4 regions of the Pseudomonas sp. Van50 genome follow, and region 3 is predicted to be linked to each of the others. Evidence: predicted binding sites of a transcription regulator. Region 3 holds the regulator's gene; each other region holds the start of a gene.

What was found. Region 3 encodes FliA, which starts transcription of late flagellar genes. Its sites were predicted from a motif close to CTAAAGTTTNNNNNNNNNNNGCCGNTAA; they were not measured.
Region 1: flgM (flagellar biosynthesis anti-sigma factor FlgM) is a predicted target of FliA. The motif match lies at 3,055-3,082, and genes of this name have one in related genera.
Region 2: ACZ5M5_RS16140 (methyl-accepting chemotaxis protein) is a predicted target of FliA. The motif match lies at 4,804-4,831, and genes of this name have one in related genera.
Region 4: ACZ5M5_RS29600 (methyl-accepting chemotaxis protein) is a predicted target of FliA. The motif match lies at 4,393-4,420, and genes of this name have one in related genera.

The regions. Positions count from the first base shown of each region.
Region 1 is NZ_AP024343.1:5,425,805-5,433,181, reverse strand. Features, by position in the region: gene ACZ5M5_RS23245 (MFS transporter) at 1-1,283, shown strand, start outside; gene ACZ5M5_RS23240 (flagellar brake protein) at 1,347-2,093, opposite strand; gene ACZ5M5_RS23235 (flagella synthesis protein FlgN) at 2,186-2,653, opposite strand; gene flgM (flagellar biosynthesis anti-sigma factor FlgM) at 2,701-3,018, opposite strand; gene flgA (flagellar basal body P-ring formation chaperone FlgA) at 3,191-3,955, opposite strand; gene ACZ5M5_RS23220 (chemotaxis protein CheV) at 4,034-4,960, shown strand; gene cheR (protein-glutamate O-methyltransferase CheR) at 5,019-5,846, shown strand; gene flgB (flagellar basal body rod protein FlgB) at 6,194-6,601, shown strand; gene flgC (flagellar basal body rod protein FlgC) at 6,605-7,048, shown strand; gene flgD (flagellar hook assembly protein FlgD) at 7,064-7,377, shown strand, end outside.
Region 2 is NZ_AP024343.1:3,827,148-3,834,524, reverse strand. Features, by position in the region: gene ACZ5M5_RS16160 (D-2-hydroxyacid dehydrogenase family protein) at 1-470, opposite strand, end outside; gene ACZ5M5_RS16155 (alpha/beta fold hydrolase) at 482-1,513, opposite strand; gene ACZ5M5_RS16150 (YqaA family protein) at 1,599-2,033, opposite strand; gene ACZ5M5_RS16145 (DUF411 domain-containing protein) at 2,033-2,479, opposite strand; gene ACZ5M5_RS16140 (methyl-accepting chemotaxis protein) at 2,751-4,745, opposite strand; gene ACZ5M5_RS16135 (hypothetical protein) at 4,984-5,172, shown strand; gene ACZ5M5_RS16130 (hypothetical protein) at 5,182-5,562, opposite strand; gene pvdQ (bifunctional acylase PvdQ) at 5,858-7,377, shown strand, end outside.
Region 3 is NZ_AP024343.1:1,902,249-1,909,625, forward strand. Features, by position in the region: gene flhA (flagellar biosynthesis protein FlhA) at 1-1,094, shown strand, start outside; gene flhF (flagellar biosynthesis protein FlhF) at 1,106-2,455, shown strand; gene fleN (flagellar synthesis regulator FleN) at 2,571-3,401, shown strand; gene fliA (RNA polymerase sigma factor FliA) at 3,398-4,141, shown strand; gene ACZ5M5_RS08405 (chemotaxis response regulator CheY) at 4,308-4,679, shown strand; gene ACZ5M5_RS08410 (protein phosphatase CheZ) at 4,698-5,483, shown strand; gene ACZ5M5_RS08415 (chemotaxis protein CheA) at 5,514-7,377, shown strand, end outside.
Region 4 is NZ_AP024343.1:6,793,710-6,801,086, reverse strand. Features, by position in the region: gene ACZ5M5_RS29615 (putative bifunctional diguanylate cyclase/phosphodiesterase) at 85-1,758, shown strand; gene ACZ5M5_RS29610 (NorM family multidrug efflux MATE transporter) at 1,870-3,264, opposite strand; gene ACZ5M5_RS29605 (LysR substrate-binding domain-containing protein) at 3,423-4,343, shown strand; gene ACZ5M5_RS29600 (methyl-accepting chemotaxis protein) at 4,530-6,506, shown strand; gene ACZ5M5_RS29595 (aldose 1-epimerase family protein) at 6,877-7,377, shown strand, end outside.

The sequences.
Region 1 (7,377 bases), 3.5 Mb from region 3:
CTTACCTGGCCTTGCGCCTGGCCGCCGACCATGTGGACAGCCTCTGGGTCGGTGCGCTGATGGCCGCCAACTACTTCGGCCTGGTGCTGGGCGGCAAGATCGGCCACCGGCTGATCGCCCGCGTCGGGCACATCCGCGCCTATTCGGCCTGCGCCGGGATCGTCGGGGCAGCGGTGCTGGGCCATGGCCTGGTGGACTGGCTGCCGGCGTGGATCGTGCTGCGGATGATTGTTGGCCTGGGCATGATGTGCCAGTACATGGTCATCGAGAGCTGGCTCAATGAGCAGGCCGATGCCAAGCAGCGTGGGGTGGTGTTCAGCGGCTACATGATCGCCTCGTACCTGGGGCTGGTGCTGGGGCAGTTGATCCTGGTCATGCACCCGGCCCTGGGCTTGGAGCTGCTGATGCTGGTGGCGCTGTGCTTCGCCCTGTGCCTGGTGCCGGTAACGCTGACCCGGCGAATTCACCCGGCGGCGCTGCATCCGGCGCCCATGGAGCCGCGTTTCTTCATCAAGCGTGTGCCGCAGTCGTTGAGCACGGTGTTGGGTTCGGGGCTGATCGTCGGCTCGTTCTACGGTTTGGCACCGCTGTACGCCTCCCAGCAGGGCCTGTCGACCGAGCAGGTCGGTCTGTTCATGGGGAGCTGCATCTTTGCCGGATTGTTGGTGCAGTGGCCGCTGGGCTGGCTGTCTGACCGTTACGACCGGGCGTTGCTGATCCGCTGCTTTGCGCTGGTCCTGACGATTTGTGCGCTGCCGTTGGCGATCCTTCCGGCGGTGCCGCTGGAGGTGCTGTTCGTCGCCGGGTTCTTCTGTTCGCTGGTGCAGTTCTGCCTGTATCCGCTGGCGGTGGCGTTTTCCAACGACCACGTCGAAGCGGATCGAAGGGTGTCCCTGACCGCGATGCTATTGGTGACCTATGGCGTTGGCGCCAGTATCGGGCCGCTGGTGGCGGGTGTGCTGATGAAGATGTTCGGTAGCCAGATGCTCTACGGCTTTTTCGCCTTCTTCGCCCTGGTGCTGGTGTGGCGGATCCGGCCGAAAGCGGTGACCAACCTGCATCAGGTCGATGACGCACCGCTGCATCACGTGGCGATGCCGGACAGCATGTCGAGTTCGCCTCTGGTGGCGTGCCTCGATCCGCGGGTGGATGAACAAGTGGTGCAGGAGCAGATGCAGGCACCGGCCAGCCCGGAGGTGGAGCCCGAGCCCGCCCCTGAGACCGTGGCTGAAGCTGACGCCGAGGCGCCTGAGCCCCCCAGCTTTACCCAGGCCAGGCCTTGAAACGGGCATAAAAAAAACGGGCAGTCGCCGCAAGGGACTGCCCGTTTTTTCATGGCTCGACGATCAGAGGTCGTCTTTATCGAAGCGTCGGGCTTCACGCTGGAGCTGGTAGACGAACCGCTCGACCTGCCGTTGCACCAGGCCGCTGATGTTGTGGAAACGTACACCGGCGAACGTGGTGTTGATCCTTTCTTCGAAATGCAGGTAGCGCAACTCGACCGGCGCGGTCATGTTGCCAAACGGCAGGGCCGCGATGAAGCGCTCGTACACCTGGCCCAATTGCAGGCGTTCGGTGATGTCACCGTCGAAACGCAGCTTGCAACCGGTGGCGGAAATGTCCAGCAGCTTGCCGTCCACGGGGGACTTGAGCTTGTCGCCGCCCAGTTCAACGCTCACCAGTTGGGCCAGTTTCAGGGCGGCGCGGAAGGCGTTGCGACGCTGGTGGTAGACCACTTCGTCGGGCAGGGCGCCGCGATAGCAGCGACCGTCGCTGGATTCATCGATGGTCAATGGACCCTTGCCATCCCAGGCGATGCGTACGCCGTCATGGAAACCTTCGACGCGAAACGGCTCGCCGGCCAGCAGGAAACGCTCGCCGTCCCGGGGAATCATTTCATCCAGGGCGATGGAATTGGTCTCGCGATCGACATTGACCAGATAGCTCTGGAAGCGCTGGGTACGTTCATGGAAGGTAATGATCAGCGGGTCGTGGCTATCTTGCAGCATCCGCAGGTTGCCAGAAATTTCCAGGGGCGTGGTGAGGACCTTGGGGGGCTGCGGAGCGTCATCCGCGTTTGAGGCATTGAACACGGTGGGTCAATCTCCAGGCAAAATACGACTACGAATGGCCGGCATTTTGCCAGCATGTATCGCGCGTTGATAGAGCGAAGGCATTGTTCGTTTCATGCCTGGCTGAGCGGGCGGTGCTTGACCATTCTGGCCGTCGAACCGCTTGCGTCGTACAGCGTCGGGATCTCGCCACCGTTGAGAATGCGCAACTGGTTGGCGGTGGCGGCTTGCTGCATCAGGATCGACTGGCCGTTGCGGGCGTTGGTTGCCTGGCATTGGGCGAGCAGGTCGTTGAGCACTTTGCTCTGGGACCGCAGCTGATCGCCGATGGTCGACTGGGCAGCCAACTGCTCAAGGCCGTCATGACTGGCGGGCAGGTTGAGGCTGGCGAGGATCTCGCTGCGCTTGCGGCCATGCTGGTCGAGCAAGATGATCAGTGCCTGTTTCTGCGCCAGGATGGTTTCCAGCAAAGGCATGTCACGACCGTGCAGGGCCACGGATTCGGCCTGCAATAACTCCAGCAATTGTTGCGCTGGAACGAAGTCGTCGATGATCAGTTGCAACAAATGAGTGTCGTGCATGGCTGGCCTTGGGTCTTAGCGTCCAAAAGCCTGGCGCAGGCGGCGGCCTAGCGCTGGGCTTCGAAGTTGAGCAGTTTGCTGGCTACGCGGTTGCTGTCGACTTTGTAGCTGCCATCGGCGATGGCTGCTTTCAACTCGGCCACGCGGGCGTTGTCGACGACAGGTTGATCGCGCAGCTTGTCAGTGAGCTTCTGCAACTGCTGAGCCTCATTGCTGAGGTGTACCGACTCCCCGTTGCTGACCTGTTCGGCTGGCGTGGACACCGGTGCGGATTTGTCGGATTCGACGGTTTCCTTGGCGGCGCTGGTACGCGTAGTGCCTGTCAGCGGTGAAGAGCTGTTTAAACGATTGAAATCGATGACCATGGTAAAAAACCTCTGGGTATTTGGACGCTTGCCATGTTTTCGGCCATCCCCAAAAAAACTTTAGGCTCATTTATTCAATGAACGTGCGCACGTCTGCGCTTGCCTTGGCGTAAGGCACAGTCTAGGGAACACCGGGATCAAGCGCCAGCTTTCTACCTCCTCTATCGGGTCATTACATCGCCACTTCCACTTGGCCTGGAGCCATCACTTGCGCCTTGATGACGCGCTGGGAATTGAGGTTTTTTACCCGTATCTGTTCACGCATGCCGCCGTTGGACAGGGCCTCGCCGGGCATCCGCACGGCCAGTGAGCCGCTGCGGGCGGTGATGACCACCTGGTCGCCCTTGCGGACCACCTCGGCCTGTTCCAGGTGCACCAGCGTCACGACCTGATCGGCGACCATTGGTCGGACAAGTTTCTGCCCGATGGCCTGATCGACAGAGGTCAGGAAGCCCTGGGTGATCTGGCTGATGTCCCGTTCGCGCAACATCACGTCCTGGGGCTCGACGATCCCGGCCCGCTTGAGCGGACGCGTGGTGGTGACAATTTCCCGGAACAGGCGCACTTGAGCGGGCACGAACACCGTCCAGGGCGCGGCGCTGTCGCAGCGAACCTTCACCGTGACACGGCCCAGGGGCCGGGCCGGGCTCTCCAGCGAAGCAGTCAATTCCTTGTCGCACATGGGCATGCGCAGGCGCGGGTCGAGCTGGTTGACTTCGATTTCGTAACGACCTTCGGTTTGACTGGTTGCCAGGTAGTCTTCTACGGTGAATTCAAGAAAGCCCTGAGTGACGCCGATAAGGAGATCAGGCAAGGTAACCGGAGCCGCCGCAAGGGCAGGACCGCCCGAAATGAACAGGCAGGCAGCCAGCAGTGCACCGAGCCAGTGGCGGCAGTGAGTGGTCAGGCGTCGAGAAAATGTCGTTTGTGCGTTCATGCCGGTTCAATAGCAAGCCCCGTGCCGTTTAGTGATGAATGCGCGTCGGACACATTAGCGTTAGGTAGGAGTCAGGGCATGGCGGGAGTAATGGATTCGGTGAACCAGCGCACTCAGCTGGTCGGTCAGAATCGCCTGGAGCTGTTGTTGTTCCGTCTCGACGGCCAACAGATGTACGGGATCAACGTATTCAAGGTCCGCGAGGTGCTGCAATGCCCCAAGCTGACCCTGATGCCCAAGTCCAGCCCCGTCGTGTGCGGTGTGGCCAATATCCGGGGTGCGACCATCCCGATTCTCGACCTGGCGATGGCGACCGGTTCCGGTCGGTTGCTGGACCAGAGCAATCCGTTCGTGATCATTACCGAGTACAACACCAAGACCCAGGGGTTCCTGGTGCGCTCGGTGGAGCGCATCGTCAACATGAACTGGGAGGAGATCCATCCGCCGCCCAAGGGCACCGGCCGCGATCACTACCTGACGGCTGTGACCCGGGTCGACAACCAGTTGGTGGAAATCATCGACGTGGAGAAGATCCTCGCCGAAGTGGCGCCCACGCCGGAAGCGATTTCTGCGGGTGTGGTGGACGCCGAGACCCAGCACAAGGCGATTTCGCTGCGGGTGCTGACCGTCGATGATTCGTCGGTGGCACGTAAGCAGGTAACCCGTTGCCTGCAAACGGTCGGTGTGGAGGTGGTGGCGTTGAACGATGGGCGGCAGGCGCTGGATTACCTGCGTGCGCTGGTCGACGAGGGCAAGAAGCCCGAAGAGGAATTCCTGATGATGATCTCCGACATCGAGATGCCGGAGATGGACGGGTACACCCTGACCTCGGAAATCCGCAGCGATCCGCGCATGCAAAAGCTGCACATCATCTTGCATACTTCGTTGTCCGGGGTTTTCAACCAGGCGATGGTCAAGAAGGTCGGTGCCGACGATTTCCTGGCGAAATTCCGTCCCGATGACCTGGCGTCCCGGGTGGTCGATCGGATCAAGGCAGCAGAATAAAGTAAAGGTCGGGCGCGTTGTGCGCCCGGCAAGTCAACACGATGAAAGAGGCGGTATCTTGTCTACGGGTAATTTGGATTTCGAACAGTTCCGGGTCTTCCTGGAAAAAGCCTGTGGCATCTTGCTTGGTGAAAACAAGCAATACCTGGTGTCGAGCCGTCTCAATAAATTGATGGAGCAACAGGGCCTCAAGTCATTGGGCGAGCTTGTGCAGCGTATCCAGACCCAACCGCGCAGCGGCTTGCGCGAGATGGTGGTGGACGCCATGACCACCAACGAAACCCTGTGGTTTCGTGACACCTATCCGTTCGAAGTACTGAAGAACAAAGTGCTGCCGGCCGCCATCAAGGCCAGCCCGGGCCAGCGCTTGCGGATCTGGTCGGCGGCCTGTTCGTCGGGGCAGGAACCCTATTCGCTGTCGATGTCCATCGATGAGTTCGAACGCTCCAACCTGGGCCAGTTGAAAGGCGGCGTGCAGATCGTCGCCACCGACCTGTCCGGGACCATGCTCAATAACTGCAAGACTGGCGAGTACGACAGCCTGGCCATCGGCCGTGGTTTGTCGCCAGACCGGCTGCAACGCTACTTCGACCCGAAAGGGCCGGGCAAGTGGGTGGTCAAGGCACCGATCAAGAGCCGGGTGGAGTTTCGCTCGTTCAACCTGCTGGACAGCTACGCCAGCCTGGGCAAGTTCGACATCGTGTTTTGCCGCAACGTGCTGATCTACTTCTCCGCCGAAGTGAAGAAAGACATCCTGCTGCGTATCCATAGCACCCTCAAGCCGGGCGGCTACCTGTTCCTTGGCGCCTCCGAGGCGTTGAACGGGTTGCCGGATCATTACCAGATGGTCCAGTGCAGCCCGGGGATCATCTACCAGGCGAAGTGATTGGCTTGGGTTGTCAAAAAAGCGGGAGTCCCAAGGGGCTCCTTTTTTTTGCCTACCAGCCGGGACCATCTCCTGTGGGAGCGAGCTTGCTCGCGATAGCGGCGGCCCATCCAAAATCCATGTCACTGACAGACCGCTATCGCGAGCAAGCTCGCTCCCACATTTTGACTCGCGTCGCCGGGTGAAAGCGGCAGAAAAGCGGCAGGTAAGCGGAAACCCGTTGCCGCTTTTCTGGCATTGCCGCTTTGCCGGTGCCCGCAAAGCCCCGGTTTATGGGGTTTTTGGAAATGGCACGGCGCTTGCTTTAGCCGTCGTACGTACATTCTGGTCACCCAAAGGTTTCCGACATGAGCATCAGCTTCGATAAAGCGCTCGGTATCCACGAACAGGCCCTGAGCTTCCGCGCCCAGCGTGCCGAAGTCCTGGCCAACAACATCGCCAACGCCGACACCCCGAACTACAAGGCGCGGGACCTGGACTTTTCCAAGGTGCTCGCCGAGCAGAACGACAAGGCCAAGAACGGCCACTTCGCCTTGAACATGACCAACAACCGTCATATCGAAGCCGAAGGCCTGGGCAATGGCGACGAGTCGCTGATGTACCGCACGCCGATGCAACCGTCGATCGACCAGAACACCGTGGACGCTCAACTGGAACAGTCCAACTACGCGGAAAACTCCGTGAACTTCCAGGCCAGCTTCACCCTGCTCAACAGTAAGTTCAAAGGGCTGATATCGGCCCTGCGCGGAGAGTAAGCCATGTCGATTGCTAGCGTATTCAACATTGCCGGCAGTGCCATGAGTGCCCAGACCACTCGCCTGAACACCGTCGCCAGTAACATCGCCAACGCCGAGACCGTTTCGTCGAGCATCGACCAGACCTATCGCGCCCGCCACCCGGTATTCGCCACCATGTTCCAGGGCGGCCAGTCCGGTGGCAGCGACTCGCTGTTCCAGGACCAGGAAGCGGCTGGGCAAGGCGTACAGGTGCTTGGCGTGGTCGAGGACCAGAGCAACCTCGAAGCACGTTATGAGCCAAACCATCCGGCCGCGGACGCCAAGGGTTATGTCTACTACCCGAACGTCAACGTCGTCGAAGAAATGGCCGACATGATTTCCGCCAGTCGTTCGTTCCAGACCAACGCCGAAATGATGAACACCGCCAAAGCCATGATGCAGAAGGTCCTGACCCTCGGTCAGTGATAAGGGGCGAGTCACATGAGCGTTACTAACACTACAAGCGGTTTGAGCCTCAACGAGATTCTGGCCAACTCCTCGGTCAAGACCAACACCACGACCGATGGCCTGGGCGCGGCGACCAGCGCTGCCACCGGCAAGAAGGAGCTGGGCAAGGATGCGTTCCTGCAACTGCTCGTTACCCAGCTGAAAAACCAGAACCCGCTGGAGCCACAGGACAACGGTGAGTTCGTTGCCCAGTTGGCGCAGTTCAGCAGCCTGGAAGGCATCACCACCCTCAACGAGACGGTGAGCGGCATCGCCGGCAACTACAACTCGTCCCAGGCCCTGCAGGC
Region 2 (7,377 bases), 1.9 Mb from region 3:
CCGATGCTGCCCAGGCCGAGGATCGCCAGCGTCTTGCCGTGCAGGTCGCCGCCCAGGCCTTGTTGCCACAGACCGGCGCGCAAGGCATTGGCTTCCTGCACCAGGTTGCGGGCCAGGGCCATGATCAACGCCCAGGTCAGTTCGGGCGCGGCGTGCTTGTAGCTGTCGGTGCCGCACACCTGGATGCCCAGCTCGGCGGCGGCCTTCAGGTCCAGGGCGGCATTGCGCATGCCGCCGGTGAGCAGCAGCTTGAGATTGGGCAGGCGGCGCAGCAGGCCTTCGTCGAACACGGTGCGTTCACGCATCACGCAGATCACCTCGAAGCGCTGCAAGCGTTCGGCGAGGGTGTCGCGGTCGGCGGGATAGTCGTGGAGAAAGGTCACTTGGCCGACGCCGTCGAGCACCGACCAGTCCACCACACCGCGTGCCACATCTTGCCAATCGTCTATGACTGCTATTTGCACCGCCATGGAACACCTCGTCAGGGAATAGGTTTGTCCAGCCAGCCCAGCAGGGCCTTGTGGAACCGATCCGGCTCTTCCATCTGCGGGGCATGCCCCAGATTGGGGAACTCCACCAGGGTCGAGCGGGGAATCAGCCCGGCGGTCTGCTTGCCCAATACCTCGTAGTGGCCCAGTCTGGCCTTTACCGCCGGCGGCGCGATGTCGCTGCCGATGGCGGTGGTGTCGGAGGTACCGATCAACAACAGGGTGGGTACGGTCAGGTCCTTGAACTCGTAATACACCGGCTGGGTGAAGATCATGTCGTAGATCAGCGCCGAGTTCCACGCCACTTGTGTATGCCCCGGGCCCTTGTTCAAGCCGGCGAGCATGTCCACCCAGCGGTCGAACTCAGGTTTCCAGCGGCCGGCGTAATAGGTCGTGCGCTCGTAATTGCGAATGCCCTCGGCGGTGACTTTCAGCTCACGGGCGTACCATTGGTCCACGGTGCGGTAGGGCACGCCCAAGGCTTTCCAGTCTTCCAGGCCAATGGGATTGACCATCGCCAGGCGCTCGACCTGATCGGGGAACTGCAAGGCGTAACGGGTGGCGAGCATGCCGCCGGTGGAATGGCCGAGAACGATGGCTTTCTGTACACCGAGGGCCTTGAGCAAGGCCTGGGTGTTGGTCGCCAGTTGCTGGAAGCTGTACTGGTAATGCTCGGGTTTGCTCGAGGTGCAGAAACCGACCTGGTCCGCGGCGATGACCCGGTAGCCGGCTTCGCTCAGCACCTTGATCGAATCGCCCCAGGTGGCGGCGCAGAAATTCTTGCCGTGCATCAGCACCACGGTGCGGCCATTGACCTTGCCTTGGGCCGGCACGTCCATATAGCCCATCTGCAACGATTGGCCCTGGGACTGGAAGGCGAAGTGCTTGAGGGTATAGGGGTATTCGAAGCCCTCCAACTGGGCGCCGTAGGCCGGGCCTTCCGGCGGGCTGGCGGCCTGGGCGAGCAGGGGCAGGGCGGCGCTGAGCAAGAGGCTGGGTAACCAGCGCGTGGGGGTTCGGGACATGGTCAATCTCCTTGTGGCCGCGGCCGATCCTGGCGCGACCCGATTATGGCGACATTAACCACAGGCAACCGAACGGCCCGAATGTTCAACCCATCCAGCCCAGCGTGGCCAGGGCGAGGACGCCATAGCGCAAACCTTTGGCAACGGTCACGATCAGCAGGAAGCGGCGCCATGGCTCGCCCATTACCCCGGCCACCAGGGTCAACGGATCGCCGATGATCGGCAACCAACTGAGCAGCAGCGACCAGCGGCCGAAGCGCTGGTAATGCACGCGAGCCTTGTCCAGGTGAGTCGGGCTGACCGGAAACCAGCGCCGGTCCTTGAAGTGTTCCAGGCGCGTGCCCAGCCACCAGTTCACCAGCGAACCCAGGACGTTGCCGAGCGTGGCGACCCCCAGCAACAGCCAGATAACGTGGCGCTCGCTGAGCAACAGGCCGACCAGCAAGGCCTCCGATTGCAGCGGCAACAAGGTCGCCGCGCCAAATGCCGCCAGGAACAAGCCGATATAGGCTTGGCCCATCAGTGGGCCGGGTAATCCGCCACTACGGTTTGGGTCCCGTCTTTTTTCAGGCCGATCACTTGATAAGCGTCGCTCATGCCGTCCATTTCCATGCCGGGCGAGCCCATGGGCATGCCCGGTGCGGCCACACCGAGCAAGTCATCGCGCTTGCTCAGTGCCAGCACCTGGTCGGCCGGGACGTGGCCCTCGACGAATTTGCCGTTGATTTCGGCGGTGTGGCAGGAGCGCAGGTTTGGCGCCACGCCGAGGCGTTGCTTGACCGAACTCATGTCGGCTTCGACATGGTCGTTGACCTGGAAGCCGTTTTCTTGCAAATGCGAGATCCACTTTTTGCAGCAGCCGCAATTGGCGTCACGGTGCACATCGATGGTGACCGGTTCGGCGGCCTGGGCCAGGGTGGTCATGAACAGGGCGCTCAAGGCGAGCAGGTGCAGGGGATTGGCCATGAAGGAGGTCTCGTGTCGAACGGTTTGGCGCAAGGATAACAGAGTAGCGAGCACGAGCTGACAGGGGGCTGAGGCGGGGATTACAGAATTGTCAGGTTGAGAGGGCGAATACAGTCCTGTGGGAGCGAGGCTTTGTGGGGGAAATGCTCTGTGGGAGCAAGGCTTGCCCGCGATAGCAGCGCCTCGGTAGCAATTTGACCCCGAGTCGCCTGCATCGCGAGCAAGCTCAACTCCCACAGAAACTCAACTCCCACAGGGGGAGGGTGAGGTTTTAGCGAACCTTGAACCGCCCCATGATCGCATTCACCCGTGTGTTGGCGTCCAGCAGTTGCCGGGTGTTGGTTTCGCTGGCCAGGCCACTTTCCACCAGTTCCTCCACCATGTGGCGGATTTGCACCATGCTGCGATTGATCTCCTCGGTCACCGCGCTTTGTTGCTCGGCGGCCGTGGCGATCTGGGTGCTCAGGCTGTTGATCTGGCTGACCGAGCCGGCCATTTCGTCCAGGCCCGAGTTGACGCGCGAGGTCGCGTCGGCGGCCGACTGGCAGCTGGCCTGGGTGTTTTCCATGGCCGAGACCGACGAACTCACGCCTTGGGTCAGGCGGGTCAGCATTTCGTTGATTTCCGAGGTGCTGGCCTGGGTGCGGGCGGCGAGGGCGCGGACTTCGTCGGCCACCACGGCAAAACCACGGCCTTGCTCGCCAGCCCGGGCGGCTTCAATGGCGGCGTTGAGCGCCAGCAGGTTGGTTTGCCCGGCGATGGCGCCGATCACACCCAGGATCTCGGTGATGCGCTGAGCGTCCTGTTGCATGCTCTCGACCTTGCGGGTGGCGCTGGCCACTTCATCGATCAAGGCCACCACACTGTTGGAGGCCTCACCGACCACCACGCGGGAGCGATCGGCATGCTCGTTGGCGCGTTGAGTGAACGCCGCAGTCTCGGCCGCGTTTTGCGCGACGCTTTCAGCCGTGGAGCTCATCTGGGTGATGGCGGTCACGGTCTGGTCGGTTTCCGAGGCGTGGCGCATCAGGATTTCGCTGGTGTGGGCCGAGGTCCGCTGCAGATCGCCCAGGCTCGACGCCATGGCACCAGTGGCCTGGGTGACTTCACCGATCATATCTTGCAGGTAAGCGATGAAGCGGTTGACCGAGTGACCGATCGCTCCCAATTCATCCTCGGCCCGGATGGTGATGCGTCGGGTCAGGTCGGCATCGCCGGTGGACAGGGCGTCGATGTTGCCTTTGAGGACTTTCATGCGATTGGTTAATTGGCGGATCGCGTACAGCTGCATCAAGACCAGCAGGATCACCATCGGGATCTGCAGCAGGCTCAGCGTGCTCAGTACATCATCGCGCTGGGCCGTGATCAGGCGAGTCGGCAATGCGGTGGCAAGGAACCACGGCGAACCTTCGATAGGGCGCATGAAGAAGGTACTGGCCTCGCCCTTGTTGTCGAACTCCACACGTTGCAGCGGCTGATCGCGCTTGGCCAGGCCCGCCTTGACCTGGGCGGCGAATGGCGAGGTGGCCGCCAGTTCACTGATGTTCTTCAGCACGATCGGACCGCTGATGCGCGAACTGTTGCTGATGATCTTGCCGTCGCCTTCGACGATCAGCATCTCGGCGCTCAGGTCGGCTTCCTTGCGTGCCACCAGCTCATTGAAGAAGCCCAGGGTCACATCAATGGTGGAAACGCCGTAAGGCACGCCGTTTTTCTGGATGGCCATGGCGCAGTTGGTGCGTGGTTCGGCACTGGCGTCGTCTTTATAGGCCGCGGCCCAGGCGCATTTGCCCGGTGGGGTAGCCATGCCGCCCTTGTGCCAGGGTTGTTCGTAATAGTTGGGCGCGGCGTCACTGTTCCAGAAGGTATTGACCACCAGTTTGCCGGACGCATCGCGGTGCCAGAACGTGCTGAATTTACTGCGTCCCTCGGCCCGCTGGTTGGGCAAGGGCCAGATCCCGCCGCCGAAGACTTTCAGCTCGCCGTACTGGTCCACCAGCCCCGGCAACACTTTGTCGATGGCATCGCTGTCGAGCAGCGGGATGGTCTGGGTAATGCTGCGTTGCTGCGCCTGTACCTTGTTCAGTTCGCCCTGGATCTGCTCGGCAACCTCGGCGATGCGGTTAAGTGCCACTTGCTCTTCCGTCTGGCGCAGCTTGGGCGCGACCAGGTAACTGATGCCCACCACGGTCAGGAGGGACAACACCAGCATGAAAATAACCAGAAACAGGGTATAGCGAGCCTGGATCGTTCGGAGTGAGGGCATACGAGGAGTCCTTGCACGAAGGCGATTTTCTGGAACTGGCGAATGGGCAGTTCTGTATATATCGGCCTGGCGGGACGCAGCTTTAGGTGTCGGTAGCCAAGGAATAAAACGAGCGGATTGCACGAAGACGCGCCTTCGGCTGTACCATGGGGCCCCGTTGGTGAGTCGTCATTCCGGTAGATGAGGTATGGATCGGCAAGCCTTCGGATACAGAACGGATACATTCAGGAAATTGGCAATGACTCATTCGCAACGTTTGAAATACTCGATTCTGATCGTCCTCGTCGTCCTGGCAATCATGCTCGGGCTGTCCTGGATGCAGGGCAAGGGCATGATCAGCGAGCAGCTGTTTCAATACATCGCCATTGCCGTGGCGGTCATCGTGGTGGTGATCAACGGCGTGATGCGGCGCAAGGTCAAGCCCTGAGCGCCGCCTTCATTCCTCGGCCTCGAGCACGGCCATCGCGCTGGGGTGCAGGCGATAGCTTTTATCGGGGTTGAGGGTCACGACGCCCTCGCTGCACAGGCGCTTCAACACCTCGCGTACGCTGAGAAAGGACAACGGAATGTCCAGCCCCAGTAACTGGCTGTGCACACCACGCACGCCCAGGCAGCGGTTTTCGTGGGCGGCCTTGAGCAACGCGTCGATGACTTTGAGGCGAATCAGGCTGGTCCTCAGCCCGAAGCTCTTGAGCAGGCGCCTGATGTGGTCATTGCCGCCGCGCTCTGGCGGCCTCTCGAATTCACGGTGGGTGGCGCTCAGCGAGACGCCGGTCGGCCTTGGCTTGCCCTCCATGGGCAGTTGCGCGTTACGCATGCAGAAACTCCTTACCAGCCAGATCAGAAAAGGTCACGAATACTCTCCTGTTATAGGACGAACGAGGGCGCGCAATCATGAGGGTGGCGATGTGAAAAAATTGCCCCTGCTTCGTCAAACCCCCGTGTTCAAGCGGTATCCAGCCATTAATTTTTTTTCATCCGGTTCGTTTTCAAGGTAGGCACATTCCGGTTCAGCACACGGTGTGTGATTTCCCAGGCGGGCCGAGTGCTGTCTACTGGCGCACCGGTAGCCGTCCTGGTTTCTGCAGTTTTCATCAGGAGTGAACGTGAGAATGTCCGGGCAGTTATCGAGGGTTGGCCTTGCAGGTGCTTTTCTGGGGATCGCCCTCGGGCTCAGCCCCGTGGTCAGTGCACAGGACGATGGGCAACAGGCCAGTGCCGAGATCCGTCGCACCCGTTTTGGCGTGCCACATATCCGGGCTCAGGACGAGCGTGGGCTGGGTTATGGCATCGGGTATGCCTACGCCCAGGATAATTTGTGCCTGCTGGCCAATGAGATCGTCACGGTCAATGCCCAGCGCTCGCGTTATTTCGGGCCCGAGCAGGTCACGGTCGAGCAGCGGCAGAACCGCGTCAGCGATCTGTTTTTCAGCTGGCTCAACACGCCGCAAGCGGTCTCCGGTTTCTGGCAGGCCCAGCCGCCTCAAGTGCAACAACTGGTCGAAGGTTATGCGGCGGGCTACAACCGCGCGTTGGCCGAGCGCAAGGCCAAGGGCCTGCCCGAGCAATGCGCCAGCGATTGGGTGCGGCCGATCACCGCGCTGGACCTGGTCAAATTGACCCGTCGGTTGTTGGTGGAAGGCGGCGTCGGCCAGTTCGCCGAAGCCCTGGCTGGCGCACAACCGCCCCAGGCGACGGCACGCGCGGACGCCCCGGTCGCCGGTTTCGCCGCCGCCGCGACCCGGCAGCAGCGTTTTGCCCTGGAACGCGGCAGCAATGCCCTGGCCATTGGCAGCGAGCGCTCGTTCAACGGTCGCGGGATGCTGCTGGCGAATCCGCATTTTCCGTGGGTAGGCGGCATGCGTTTCTACCAGATGCACCTGACCATCCCCGGCAAGCTGGACGTCATGGGCGCGGCGCTGCCAGGCCTGCCGATGATCAACATCGGTTTCAGCCAGCACCTGGCCTGGACCCACACCGTCGACAGTTCCAAGCATTTCACACTGTACCGGCTGCAGCTCGACCCGAAAGATCCGACCCGCTACCTGCTCGATGGCAAATCCGTGCCGATGAGCCAGCAGACGGTCGCGGTGGACATCAGGCAGCCCGACGGCCAGGTGCAGACGGTTTCTCGCGTGGTCTATGGCTCGCAGTTCGGCCCGATCGTGCAATGGCCCGGCCGGTTGGACTGGGACAACCAGTTCGCCTACAGCCTGCGTGATGCGAACCTGGAAAACGATCGCGTGCTGGCCCAGTGGTACGCCATGAACAAGGCCGTCACCCTCAAGGATTTGCAGGACGCTGTCCATAAAATCCAGGGCATTCCCTGGGTCAATACCCTGGCGGTGGACGACCAGGGGCAAAGCCTCTACATGAACGTGTCGGTGGTGCCGAACGTCGACGCCGACAAGCTGGCCCGGTGCAGCGATCCCAGGGCCGGATTGCAGCTGATCGTGCTGGATGGCAGCCGCAGCGAATGTGCCTGGGGCAGCGATTCCAGCGCGGTGCAAAAGGGTATTTATGCCGCCGACAAGCTCCCGCAGCTGCTGCGCCGCGATTATGTGCAGAACTCCAACGATTCGGCCTGGATGGTCAACCCCGCTCAGCCGTTGTCCGGTTATTCCCCGGTGAT
Region 3 (7,377 bases):
AGGAGTTGCTGCCGTCGCCGGCCCGCGCCATGGAAACCAAGGAGCTGGGCTGGGATGACGTGACCCCGATCGACATGATCGGCCTGGAAGTCGGCTATCGCCTGATTCCCTTGGTCGACCGTAACCAGGGTGGGCAGTTGCTGGCGCGGATCAAGGGCGTGCGCAAGAAGCTCTCCCAGGACCTTGGCTTCCTGATGCCCACCGTACACATTCGCGACAACCTCGACCTGGCGCCGAGCGCCTATCGCCTGACCTTGATGGGGGTGATCCTGGCCGAAGCCGAGATCTACCCCGACCGCGAATTGGCGATCAACCCTGGCCAGGTCTATGGCAGCCTCAACGGCATCACCGCCAAGGATCCGGCTTTCGGCCTGGAAGCGGTGTGGATCGAAATCAGCCAGCGGGCCCAGGCCCAGTCCCTCGGTTATACCGTGGTGGACGCCAGTACCGTGGTGGCGACCCACTTGAACCAGATCCTGTACAAGCACTCCAGCGAGCTGATTGGCCACGAAGAAGTCCAGCAACTCCTGCAAGTGCTGGCCAAAGGCTCGCCGAAGCTGGCTGAAGAGCTGGTGCCGGGTGTGGTTTCGTTGTCGCAGTTGCTCAAGGTGCTGCAGGCGCTGCTGGCCGAACAAGTGCCCGTGCGCGACATACGCAGTATCGCCGAGGCCATCGCCAACAACGCCTCCAAGAGTCAAGATACCGCCGCCTTGGTGGCTGCGGTTCGGGTCGGTGTGTCCCGCGCAATCGTCCAAAGCATTGTAGGCACTGAGTCTGAGCTGCCTGTGATCACCTTGGAGCCAAGGTTGGAACAGATATTGCTCAATAGTCTGCAGAAGGCAGGACAAGGCTCGGAAGAGGGTGTTCTGCTGGAGCCAAGCATGGCCGAGAAGCTGCAGCGTTCGCTGATCGAAGCAGCCCAGCGGCAGGAGATGCAAGGCCAACCGGTGATCCTGCTGGTGGCCGGTCCGATTCGCGCGATGCTCTCGCGATTCGGTCGCCTCGCGGTCCCGGGGCTGCATGTGTTGGCGTACCAGGAAATACCGGACAACAAGCAAGTGACCATCGTTGCGACAGTAGGGCCCAACGGCTGAGGTAGTGGTTTATGCAAGTGAAGCGTTTTTTCGCCGCCGACATGCGTCAGGCCATGAAACTGGTTCGTGACGAGCTGGGCGCTGAAGCAGCCATCATTGGCAACCGTCGTATCGCCGGCGGTGTCGAGCTGACGGCGGCCCTGGATTACAAACTGTCTGCGCTGGCCCCGCGGGTTCCGAACATGGAACTCGAAGACGAGCTGCGCAAGACCCAGTCGCGCATCGCCAGCGCGCAGGCCGAACTGAGCCTGCGCAGCAGCGAAGGCGAGGGTGCCGCGGGCACCAATCGTCAATTGTTCGCCGGTCAGCCGCTGACCGCCGGCCTGCCGTTGACCGCTGCCGAGCCGCTGATCGAGCAGGCCCAGGCCGAACCGCGTCGTCCGGAGCCGGCACCCGCCGCGCCTGCCCGCGGGCTCGACCCGCGCGCCCTGGACTCGATGCGCTTCGAGCTCAACAGCCTGCGCGAGCTGATGGAAGTCCAACTCGGCTCCCTGGCCTGGAACCAACTGCAAGGCAGCCGTCCGGCCCAGGCCAACCTGTGGCGTCGCCTGCAACGCATCGGCTTGTCCGGCCCGTTGTCCCGAGACCTGCTGGCGCTGATCAATGGTATCGAAGAGCCTCGCCAGGCCTGGCGCATGTTGCTGGCGCACCTGGCGCGGATGATCGCCACGCCGGAAGTCGAGCCGCTGGAGGAGGGCGGGGTGATTGCCATGGTCGGTCCTGCCGGCATGGGCAAGACCACCACCCTGGCCAAGCTCGCCGCCCGCTATGTACTCAAGTACGGCGCCCAGAGCATCGCCCTGGTGAGCATGGACAGTTTCCGCATCGGTGCCCAGGAACAACTCAAGACCCTGGGCCGGATCCTCAATGTGTCGGTGACCCATGTGGATCCGGGCCAATCCCTGGCCCAGGCGCTGGAGCCGCTGCTGCGCAAACGCGTCGTGCTGATCGATACCGCCGGCCTGCAAGCCAGCGATCCGGCCCTGCGCATGCAGCTCGAAAGCCTGGCCGGACGCGGTATCAAGTCAAAAAATTATCTCGTGTTGGCAACCACCAGCCAGAAACAGGTTCTAACCGCCGCATACCACAGCTACAAACGCTGCGGACTGGCTGGCTGCATCCTGACTAAGCTGGACGAAACGGCAAGCCTGGGCGAGGTGTTGAGCCTGGCGATCGGTCATGAACTGCCGGTGGCCTACCTGACCGATGGGCCGCGGATCCCGGATGATTTGCATCTGCCGCGCCGTCATCAACTGGTCAGTCGTGCCGTGAGTGTGCAAATGCAGGAAGAACCCAGCGAAGAAGCCATGGCTGACATGTTCGCTGACATCTACCACAGCCCGACCAAGCAGGTCGGCTGAGGTAATCATGAATATTTTTTGTACCTACATCGATGGTCTGCCATGCATTGTTCCTTATGCGAACGCGCAGCCAGTAATGTGGCCTCCGTCTAAGAAGACAAGGTAAAGAACGAACATGGGCAGCATGCATCCCGTACAGGTGATCGCGGTGACCGGCGGCAAAGGTGGCGTCGGGAAGACTAACGTGTCAGTGAACTTGTCCCTGGCTCTGGCAGAGCTTGGCCGACGGGTCATGCTGCTGGACGCCGACCTGGGCCTGGCGAACGTCGACGTGCTGCTGGGGCTTACCCCCAAACGCACCCTGGCGGACGTGATCGAGGGCCGTTGCGAACTGCGCGACGTGCTGTTGCAGGGACCTGGCGGGATTCGCATCGTGCCGGCTGCCTCCGGTACCCAGAGCATGGTCCACCTGACCCCGGCCCAGCACGCGGGCCTGATCCAGGCCTTCAGCGACATCGGCGACAACCTCGATGTGCTGGTGATCGACACCGCGGCCGGCATCGGCGACTCGGTCGTCAGTTTCGTCCGCGCCGCCCAGGAAGTGCTGCTGGTGGTCTGCGACGAACCGACGTCCATCACCGATGCCTACGCCCTGATCAAACTGCTGAACCGCGACTATGGCATGAACCGCTTCCGCGTCCTGGCCAATATGGCCCAGAGCCCGCAGGAAGGGCGCAACCTGTTCGCCAAGTTGACCAAGGTCACCGATCGCTTCCTGGACGTCGCCCTACAATACGTCGGCGCCGTGCCGTACGACGAAAGCGTACGCAAGGCCGTCCAGAAGCAACGCGCCGTTTATGAAGCTTTTCCACGTTCCAAATGCGCGCTGGCGTTCAAGGCGATCGCCCAGAAGGTCGATACCTGGCCACTGCCGGCCAACCCCCGCGGGCATCTGGAATTTTTCGTCGAGCGTCTTGTGCAACAAACAGCAGGGCCCGTGCTATGACAGCCAGCGGTTACAACCATCTCTACAAAAAATCGGCACGGGACGCCCAATACGAATTGATCGAGCGTTATGCGCCACTGGTCAAGCGTATTGCCTACCACTTGCTGGCGCGGTTGCCGGCCAGTGTCCAGGTCGAGGACTTGATCCAGGCCGGCATGATCGGCCTGCTTGAAGTGTCGAACAAATACGACGCCAGCAAAGGTGCCAGTTTCGAGACCTATGCCGGTATCCGCATTCGCGGGGCGATGCTCGATGAGGTCCGCAAGGGCGATTGGGCGCCGCGTTCGGTGCACCGCAATACCCGCATGGTCAGTGACGCGATTCGGGCAATTGAAGCTAAAACCGGGCGTGACGCTAAAGATCACGAAGTTGCGGCCGAACTCCAGTTGAGTCTCGACGATTATTACGGGATTTTGAACGATACCTTGGGCAGCCGCCTGTTCAGTTTCGACGACCTGTTGCAGGACGGCGAACACGAAGGGCTGCACGAGGATAACGCGAGTGCTCACATGGAGCCGTCGCGTGACCTGGAAGATGAACGTTTCCAGAGTGCGCTGGCGGATGCGATTGCCAATTTGCCGGAGCGTGAGCGGCTGGTCTTGGCGCTGTACTACGACGAAGAGCTGAACCTCAAGGAAATCGGTGAGGTCCTGGGGGTCAGCGAATCGCGGGTCAGCCAGTTACACAGCCAGTGCGCGGCCCGTTTGCGGGGGCGTTTGGGGGAGTGGCGAGCGCGTTGACAGGCAGTGTGGGGACACTGCGACGAGGCTGGCCTGGCAGGTGCTGTGCCAGTCTCCATCCGTTGTGCTCCAGACCGTTGTCGAGTGTTGTGCCGGATTGATTGAAATGGCGCGTCCAGGTGCTGGGCGCGTTTAAGACTGCTTGGAGGTCGAATTGGACAAGAACATGAAAATCCTCATCGTTGATGACTTCTCAACGATGCGGCGGATCATTAAAAACCTGTTGCGTGACCTTGGGTTCACCAACACGGCCGAAGCAGATGACGGGACCACTGCGCTCCCGATGTTGCACAGTGGCAACTTCGATTTTCTGGTCACCGACTGGAACATGCCAGGCATGACCGGTATCGACCTGCTGCGCCAGGTGCGTGCCGACGAAAAACTCAAGCATCTCCCGGTGTTGATGGTCACTGCCGAAGCCAAGCGCGAGCAGATCATCGAAGCGGCCCAGGCCGGTGTAAACGGCTATGTGGTCAAACCCTTCACGGCCCAGGCGTTGAAAGAGAAGATCGAAAAAATCTTCGAACGCATCGGTTAACGGCGCCACGGGGGAGCTATGGACAACGAATCTTCAATGGGCGATTTCGAATCGACCCTGAAAAAACATGCCCGCGAACTGGTCGACAGCCTTGAAAAAGGTCGCTTTGGCGATGCGGTTCAAATGATCCATGAGCTCAACCAGACCCGTGACCGCGGTCTGTATCAGGAAGTGGGCAAGCTCACGCGTGAACTGCACAGCGCGATTGTCAATTTCCAGATCGACCCGCACATGCCGCAGGCCGAGGAAGTCTCGCAGATCACCGACGCCACCGAGCGCCTGGGGTATGTGGTCAAACTGACCGAAGCCGCGGCCAACCGCACCATGGATCTGGTGGAAAGCGCAACGCCGCTGGTCAATGGCCTGAGCGAAGAGGCCCAGGCCTTGAGCACCGACTGGGGCCGGTTCATGCGTCGTGAAGTCGGTGCTGAAGAGTTTCGGGAGCTGGCCCGCCGGGTCGACGGTTTCCTGACGCGCAGCAGCACCGAGAACCGCGCCGTGGCAAGCAACCTCAACGACATTCTGCTGGCCCAGGACTATCAAGACCTGACCGGCCAGGTAATCAAGCGTGTGACCCAGTTGGTCACCGAAGTGGAAAGCAACCTGCTCAAACTGGTGTTGATGGCCAGCCAGGTCGACCGCTTTGCAGGCATCGAACACGACCGTGAAGCGATGCTTGCTGAAAAAGATCCACAAAAACATCTCTCTCAGGGTGAAGGTCCGCAAATTCATGCCGATAAAAGAGAAGACGTTATGTCCGGTCAGGACGATGTGGACGATTTGCTGTCCAGCCTTGGATTCTGAGTTTTAGCCCTGTTTTAGGAGCAGCCATTAATGAGCTTCGGCGCCGATGAAGAGATCCTTCAGGATTTCCTGGTTGAGGCCGGCGAGATTCTAGAGCAACTGTCTGAGCAACTGGTCGAGCTGGAAAGTCGACCCGATGATGCAGACTTGCTCAATGCAATTTTTCGCGGTTTCCACACTGTAAAAGGAGGCGCCGGCTTCCTCCAGCTCAACGAGCTGGTGGAGTGCTGTCACATTGCCGAGAACGTGTTCGACATCCTGCGCAAGGGTGAGCGTCGCGTTGACTCGGAATTGATGGACGTGGTGCTCGAAGCGCTGGATGCGGTCAACAGCATGTTCAGCGAAGTGCGCGAGCGCTCGCCGATCACCCCTGCCACCCCTGAGTTGCTCGCCGCGCTGGCACGCCTGGCCGAGCCGCAATCGGCTGACGAAGCGGCGCCGGTTGCCGAAGCGGTGGTTGAAGAGCCGGTCGCCGAAGAATCGGGCGACATCACCGATAACGAATTCGAACAACTGCTGGACTCCCTGAATACCGTCAAGGCCGAGGCCGAGGCGCCGGCTGCTCAGGTCGCACCTGCTGCACAAGCCGCCGGGGCTGCCAGCGATGAAATCACCGATGCCGAGTTCGAGTCGCTGCTCGACCAGCTTCACGGCAAGGGCCAGTTCGCGCCGGATGCGGTCGTCCCGCCGACGGCACCGGTCGCCGCGAAAGCGGCGGGCGACAGCTCCGACATCACCGACGACGAATTCGAAGCGTTGCTCGACCAGTTGCATGGCAAGGGCACCTTTGCCGTTGACGCACTGGATTCGGCCATCGCTTCGGCGCCGACCCCGGCCAAGCCGGCCGCCGCTGCCGCTGGCAGCGATCTGATCAGCGACCACGAATTCGAATCGCTGCTCGATGAGCTGCATGGCAAGGGCAAGTTCAGCGAAGTCGGTACGGCGTCTGCCGCGCCTGCCGCCACCGCGGCGGCACCGGCGGCCAAGGCTGCGCCCAAACCCGCTGCCAAGGCACCGGAACCCAAGGCCGAGCCCGCCAAGCCTGCCGCTGCCGCCGCCGCGGCGCCAGCCCGGGCTCCGGCGGCTGCGCCAGCGGAAAAACCGGCCAGCGAAGCCGAGACCACCGTTCGGGTCGACACGGCACGCCTGGACGAGATCATGAACATGGTCGGCGAACTGGTGCTGGTGCGTAACCGTCTGGTGCGCCTGGGCCTCAACAGCCAGGACGAAGCCATGTCCAAGGCCGTGTCGAACCTCGACGTGGTCACGGCCGACTTGCAGACCGCGGTCATGAAGACCCGGATGCAGCCGATCAAGAAAGTCTTCGGGCGCTTCCCGCGCCTGGTTCGCGACCTGGCTCGCCAGCTCAAGAAAGAAATCAACCTGGAACTGGTGGGTGAAGAGACCGACCTCGACAAGAACCTCGTCGAGGCCCTGGCCGATCCGCTGGTCCACTTGGTGCGCAACGCGGTCGACCACGGCATCGAGTCGCCGGAAGAACGCGAAGCCTCGGGCAAGGTCCGCAGCGGCAAGGTAATCCTGGCCGCCGAGCAGGAAGGCGACCATATCCTGCTGTCGATCTCCGATGACGGCAAAGGCATGGACCCGAACGTGCTGCGTTCCATCGCGGTGAAACGCGGTGTAATGGACAAGGATGCCGCCGACCGCCTGAGCGACACCGAGTGCTACAACCTGATCTTCGCCCCGGGTTTCTCGACCAAGACCGAGATTTCCGACGTGTCGGGCCGTGGCGTGGGCATGGACGTGGTGAAAACCAAGATTTCCCAGCTCAACGGTTCGATCAACATCTACTCGACCAAGGGCCAGGGCTCGAAGATCGTCATCAAGGTCCCGTTGACCTTGGCGATCATGCCGACCTTGATGGTGATGCTGG
Region 4 (7,377 bases), 2.2 Mb from region 3:
TTGAGAACCGTTGGCATTGGTCATTGCCCATCGGCAGGTCATAATGCCCGGCGCCTACCACCTTGCAGAGTCTAGGGAGTCAGCTTGTCAACGCCTGTCGAACCCTTGCGTTTGCTGTTATTGGCCCAAGAGCCAGAGTGGTCAGCAATACTGCGCGAGTGCCTGGTGCCCATGGGGCCCTCGGTCGTGTTGATCAGCGCCCCGAGCTGGGAGTCCGTCAGCAGCCTGTTCGAAGACAATCGCAACGCGGTGTTGCTGACTGTTGCGGCGTTGCAGCCGACGCCGGGCCGTTGCAGCCTGCCGACCATCCTGTTGCTCGAGCACGAGCCGGCGGTTGCCCCCGACGGTGCCAGCGACTGGTTGGTGCGCGATGTCCTCGACAGCGCGACCCTGCGTCGTTGCCTGCGCCATGTGCGCGAGCGCGGCGTGCTGGAAAACACCCTGCAGCGCCTCGCCGAGCAGGATCCATTGACAGGCATCGCCAATCGCCAGGGTTTCCAGACATTGCTGGCGGCGCGCCTGGCGGAAAATGACGGCCGAGGCCTGGCCCTCGGTCACTTGGACCTGGACAACTTTCGCCACGCCAACGACGCCCTCGGTCACCAGGCCGGCGACCGTTTGATCCTGCAAGTGGTGTCGCGGCTCAAGGGGTCGCTCGAAGCCGGCGATCAATTGGCGCGGCTGGGCAGTGATGAATTTGCCTTGCTGATCGACACCCGCCGCGCACCGCAGCGGGCCGAATGGATGGCCGAGCGTATTACCGAAGCCTTGGCCGAACCCTATTGGGTGGACGGCGAAAGCCTGCTGATCGGTTGCAGCCTGGGCGTCGCCCATGCTCGCGCCCAGGCTGGCGCCGATCCGCTGATGTGGCATGCCCACATCGCCATGCAGCAGGCCAAGAGCACCCAGGGCTGCACCTTTCATATCTTCAACGAGCGCATCAATCGCAATGCCCGCAGCCTTGCCGACCTGGAAAGCGAACTGCGCCGGGCACTGCGCCGTGACGAGCTGGAATTGCATTACCAGCCGCGCCTGGACCTCGATGGCGGCCACATCGTCGGCCTCGAAGCCCTGGTGCGTTGGCGCCATGGCGAACGCGGCTTGTTGCCACCGAGTGAGTTCGTGCCGCTGGCCGAACAGAGCGGCCTGATCGTGCCGTTGGGCTATTGGGTGATTTCCCGGGCGCTGCGGGACATGCAGGCCCTGCGCGAACGGGGGCTGGCGCCGTTGCACATGGCGGTCAACCTGTCGTTCCGGCAGTTCCAGGACAGCCAGTTGCTGCCGACCTTGAGCCGACTGATTGCCGAGCGAGGTGTCGAGGCGCAATGGCTGGAGTTCGAACTCACCGAAACCGCGGTCATGCGCCGCAGCGAACTGGTCAAGCAGACCATGGATGCCTTGGGCCGCCTGGGGGTGCGCTTCTCCCTGGACGACTTCGGCACCGGGTTCTCCTCGTTCGTGCACCTCAACAGCCTGCCGATCGCCTTGCTCAAGATCGACAAGAGCTTCGTCGGCGGCATGGAGCAGCGCGAAGAGAACCGCAAATTGGTGCACGCCATGATCAACCTGGCCCACAACCTCAACCTGGAGGTGGTGGCCGAAGGTGTGGAAACCCAGGAACAACTGGACCTGCTACGCGGTTTCGGTTGCGACCAGGTGCAGGGCTTCCTGATCAGCAAGCCGTTGCCGTTGCCGGAATTGGTTGAGTATTTGACGTTCGAGGGTGATCAGCACTCCACACACGACGTCGTGGTCTGACGCAAAACCTTGTGGGAGCGAGCTTGCTCGCGATAGCAATAGGTCTGTCACATCGATTTTGACTGACACACCGCTATCGCGAGCAAGCTCGCTCCCACAAAGGCATGGACTTCACTTGGCCTGAATGGCTTCGAAACCGGGCTGCCCAGCTTCACTGCGAATCATCCGCTTCATCTTCCATTCAAACGCCAGGGTCAGGCTCACGGCCGCGCAGGCCAGCCCCAGGGCCAGGCCCCACCAGACACCGGTCGGTCCCCAGTTCAAATGGAACGCCATCCACCACGCCGACGGTGCGCCGATGAGCCAATAGCAACCCAGGCCCACCAGGAAGGTGGTCTTGGCGTCCTTGAGCCCGCGAATGCAGCCCATGGCGATGGTTTGCGTGCCGTCGAACAGCTCGAACCACGCCGCCACCGCCAACAGGCTCACGGCCAGGTTGATCACGTCGCGGAACGCCGGGTCATCGTGGTCCAGGAACAAGCCGATCAATTGATGGGGCAGCAGCCAGAACACCATGGCGAACGCCAGCATCGCGGCCGCGCCAAAGCCAATGCCGACCCGACCGGCCAGGCGCGCCCTCAACAGCTGCCCGGCGCCGTAGTGCTGGCCGATGCGCATGGTGATGGCGTAGGACATTCCGGCCGGCACCATGAACGCCACCGAGACGATTTGCAGGGCGATCTGGTGGGCCGCCAACGGCGTGCTGCCCATGGTGCCCATGCACAGCGCGGCGAACGCGAACAGCCCGACTTCCACCGCATAGGTGCCACCGATCGGCAGGCCCAGGCGCCACAGCTCCTTGAGGTATTGGCGATTGGGCCGCGACAGCCCATCCAGCAGCGGATAGGCACGGTAGGCCGGGTGCCGATGGATGTGCCAGGCCAGGGCCAGGGCCATGCAGTTGGCGACAATGGCCGTGACCAGGCCGATGCCCATCAGGCCGAGTTTTGGCAAGCCGAACATGCCGGTGATGAGCGCGTAGTTGAGCAGGAAGTTGGCCACCGTGCCGCCGAGGCTGATCACCATGACCGGCGTGGCCCGGCCGATGGCGCTGGTGAAGCCGCGCAGGGCCATGAAGCTCAGGTAGCCGGGCAGGGCGAACGGCAGCGCCAGCAGGAACTGGCCGGCGGACAACACGTTGGTTTCGGTCTGGCCGAACATCAGCAGTACGGGCTTGAGATTCCACAGCAGCAACCCGGCCATCAGCGCCATCAACCAGGCCAGCCAAAGCCCGGCCTGGGTCAGCCGGGTGGCGCCTTCGACATCGCCCGCGCCCTGGCGGATCGCGACCAGGGTGCCCACCGCGGCGATCACGCCGATGCAGAAGATCGACACGAACGAATAGGTGGCCGCTCCGAGCCCGCCCCCGGCGAGGGCTTCGGGGCTCAGGCGCGCCATCATCACGGTGTCGGTGAGCACCATGAGCATGTGCGCCAACTGCGAGGCAATCAACGGCCCCGCCAGCCGCAGGATGGCCCAGAGTTCGGTACGCACCGGATGCCGCATGATCATCACGCTCCATGTTCAAACAAGGCAGTAAAGCGACGATTCTCGGCGCTCTTGGCGGATTGCACAAAAGGATAAAAAAGATCGCTGGCATGATTAAAACTCATGCTGGATGGGTTTCTGGTAGGGTTTGCAGACCACGCCATGGAGCTTTTGCGATGTCCCGTCGTCTTCCTCCTCTTTATGCGTTGCGGGCATTCGAAGCCGCGGCGCGCTATAGCTCGTTCACCCGGGCCGCCGAAGAGCTGTCGATCACCCAGAGCGCCGTCAGCCGGCACATCCGCACGCTGGAAGATCACTTTGCCTGCCGGCTGTTCCTGCGCAGCGGCCGCAACCTGCAGTTGACCGAGGCGGCGCGGTTGCTGCTGCCGGGCGTGCGCGAGGGTTTCATGGCGCTGGAGCGGGCCTGCCACACTTTGCATGGCGAAGACGGCATCCTGCGCATGAAAGCGCCTTCCACGCTGACCATGCGTTGGTTGTTGGCGCGCCTGAGTCGCTTCCGGCATTTGCAGCCCGGCAACGAGGTGCAACTGACCAGTGCCTGGATGGACATCGATTCGGTGGACTTCAACGTCGAGCCCTTCGATTGCGCCGTATTGCTGGGCAACGGGCATTTTCCGGCGGACTGGGAGGCCAGTTTGCTGTTTCCCGAGGAATTGATTCCGGTGGGCGCGCCGAACCTGTTGAACGATCAGCCCTGGGATGTGGCGCGGCTGGCCAGTGCTGAGCTGTTGCATCCGACGCCGGATCGCCGGGACTGGCGCAACTGGCTGCAACGCATGGGCCTGTCCGACAAGGTCTCGCTCAAGGGGGGGCAGGTGTTCGATACCCTGGAGCTGGGCATGATCGCGGCCGCACGTGGCTATGGGGTCTCCATGGGCGACCTGCTGATGGTGGCCGAGGACGTTGCCCAAGGGCGCCTGAGCCTGCCATGGCCGACAGCTGTCGCCAGTGGGGAACACTATTACCTGGTCTGGCCGAAAACCCGGCCGGGAGGTGAACGTTTGCGCCGGCTCAGCGACTTTCTCCAAGGCGAGGTCAAGGCCATGCAACTGCCTGATGTACAACGTCTAAGCTGAAACGTTGAAGTTGGCGTGCTAGCCACTTGGCACTAATCCGTGCAAACCGCTCAAGTATTTGGCTTTGCCGCCGAATCCGTGAACATGGAACCCTCGTTCAGAAAGGGTCTACTTACACCTCACCCGAATAAAATGCCGAGCGTGCGACGTGATCAGGATGATCCGGTCTCTCGGCCAGGAGCCGTCATGTCTCAACCCCGCGCCCGGATCGCCTCACAGCTAGGCCTTGCCCTTGCCGTGATACTGGCGATCGTGATCTCCGGCAGTACCGTCTTCGCCTTGCGTTCGCTGGACGCTGCCAACCTTGCCACCCGTGAAGAGCACCTGGCCAGCGAAGCGCGCCTGATGGCCGATCAGCTCAATACGTTCCACGGCACTTTGCGCGAGAGCACCCAGCGCTTGGCCGGTCTGTTCGAAAAGCGCTTCAGCGCGGGCCTGAGCGTGCATCCGGACCAGCCGGTGACGGTGGCGGGCGTACAAACCCCAGGCTTGAGCCTGGGTAGCGAAGTGTTGAACAACAACTTCAAGGAAGTGGATGACTTCAAAGCGATGACCGCTGGGGTCGCCACGGTATTCGTGCGCAGCGGCGACGATTTCATCCGAGTCAGTACCTCCGTCAGCAAGCAGGACGGTACGCGGGCCATCGGCACCGTGCTCGACCGCGCCGGCCCCGCCTACGGTCCGGTGATCAGCGGGCAGAGCTACATTGGTCGGGCCCTGCTTTTCGGGCGCTTCTACATGTCGCAGTACACGCCTGTGCGCGACAGCAGCGGCAAGATCATTGCCGTGTTGTACGTAGGCTTCGACTACACCGATGCTCAGAACGCGCAGTTCGAGAACCTCAAGCGCTTCCGCATTGGCCAGACCGGCTCCCTGGCGCTGCTGGACGAACAAAACAAATGGCTGGTGCCGCCCGCCGGCGTGCAGGCGCTGGACAACGCTACCACCACCATCACCGGCTTGATCAAAAAGCCGGGCAAGGGCGCGTTCTGGGCCGATACCGCCGAAGATTTCTACAGCGTTGCCGTACCGTTCGAGGGTGGGCCGTGGGCGGTGGTGGCGAGCATGCCGAAAACCGAGATCCGCGCCGTGACCTGGAGCGTCGGTACGCAATTGGCCATTGGCAGCCTGCTGGCGATGCTGTTGGCGGTCGGTTCGGCAATGTGGTTGTTGCGTAGCAAACTGGCGCCACTGGGGGATCTGGTGCGCCAGGCCGAAGCGTTGGGTGCTGGCGACCTGAGCGTGCGCCTGAACGTGTCGAGCCATGACGAAATCGGTCAGTTGGCCCGTGCCTTCAACCAGATGAGCCAGGCGCTGTCGACCATGGTCGAGCACATCCGCAAGGCCTCCCAGGAGGTCAATAGCCGCGCCCAGGCCCTGTCCGGGTTGTCCAGCGGGGCGTACGAAGGCATGGAGCAGCAATCCGGCGAAATCACCAGCATGGCCGGCGCGGTGGAAGAGTTCAGTGCGACCTCCCTGAACATTGCCGACAACATGGGCAACACCGAGCGCCTGGCCCAGGAAAACGCCCAGCAAACCCGCATTGGCCGGACCTCGATGGATGAAGCGTCGTCGTCCCTGGAACAAATCGCCGGCGCGCTGAACAGCACGGCCACGGTCATCAATACCCTGGGCCAGCGTTCCCAGGAAATCGGCGGCATCGTGGGGGTCATCACCTCGATTGCCGAGCAGACCAACCTGCTGGCCTTGAACGCCGCCATCGAAGCTGCCCGCGCCGGCGAGCAGGGCCGTGGTTTCGCCGTGGTGGCCGATGAAGTCCGCAGCCTGGCGTCCCGCACCCGCCAGGCCACTGACGAAATCTCCAGCATGATCAACAGCATCCAGCAGGAAACCGGCAATGCCATCAGCACCATGGAACAGGGCAACCTGTTGATGCAGGAAGGCCTGTCGCGCAACGCCAATGTGGCCTCGGCCCTGGCGCGAATCGATGAGCAGAGCCGTTCGGCTGGCCAGCAATTCGCGGCGATCACCACCGCCACCCAGGAACAAAGCAGCACCGCGACCCTGCTCAGCAGCAACCTGCAGAGCATCGCCATGGCCAACAGCGAACAGCGCCAAGTGGTCTCGAACCTGGCGGTCACCGCCAAGGAACTGGAAAAACTGGCCCAGGACCTGCGCCAAGAGGTTGATCGGTTCCGCTGAAGCCTCTCACAAGCCCGCTCCCAGAGATTCCCTGTGGGAGCGGGCTTGCTCGCGATGACGGCTGCCCAGCCAACATCACTTCAATCTGACCCACCGCCATCGCGAGCAAGCTCGCTCCCACAGTTTGATTCCGAGTGAATACGAACCCGGGCCACCCTCGATTCCCTGTGGGAGCGAGCTTGCTCGCGATTGGGGTTGCCCAGCCAGCATCATCTCAATCTGACCTACCGCTATCGCGAGCAAGCTCGCTGCCACAAATCGCTGTCGATCATGTAGTCGTGATTTTTTAGGGGTATTGCTGTTTTTAAGCTTGCTGAAACGTTTCTTCAAGTCTATAAAAACCGCACAACTCCAATAAAAGGTCGCGTCCATGACTCCGCTCAAACTCCTCATTACCCTTGGCGCCTTGGGCGCTGCCTCCCATGCCATGGCTTGGGATTACGTCCTGCTGGATACCGACAAAGCCGCCCAACCCTGGCAAATCACCAGCCAGCAGCTCGGCGTGAAAACCGACAAACCTTTCTCTGTGACGATGCGCACCCTGCACGGTGGCCGGCAAGAGGGCGTCAGCATCGTTGATATCGACAACGGCACCCTGAAGCTTTCAGTCGTCCCGACCCGTGGCATGAATGTGCTGCAGGCGTCGGTCGGGAATGTGCGCATGGGGTGGGATTCGCCGGTCAAGGAAGTGGTCAACCCGGCGTTCATCGAGCTCAACGGTCGAGGCGGCTTGGGTTGGCTCGAAGGCTTCAACGAGTTGGTCACCCGCTGCGGCTACGAATGGGTCGGCCATCCCGGCATGGACAATGGCGAGCTGCTGACCCTGCATGGTCGCGCCGCCAATATTCCGGCCAACAAAGTCACCTTGCAC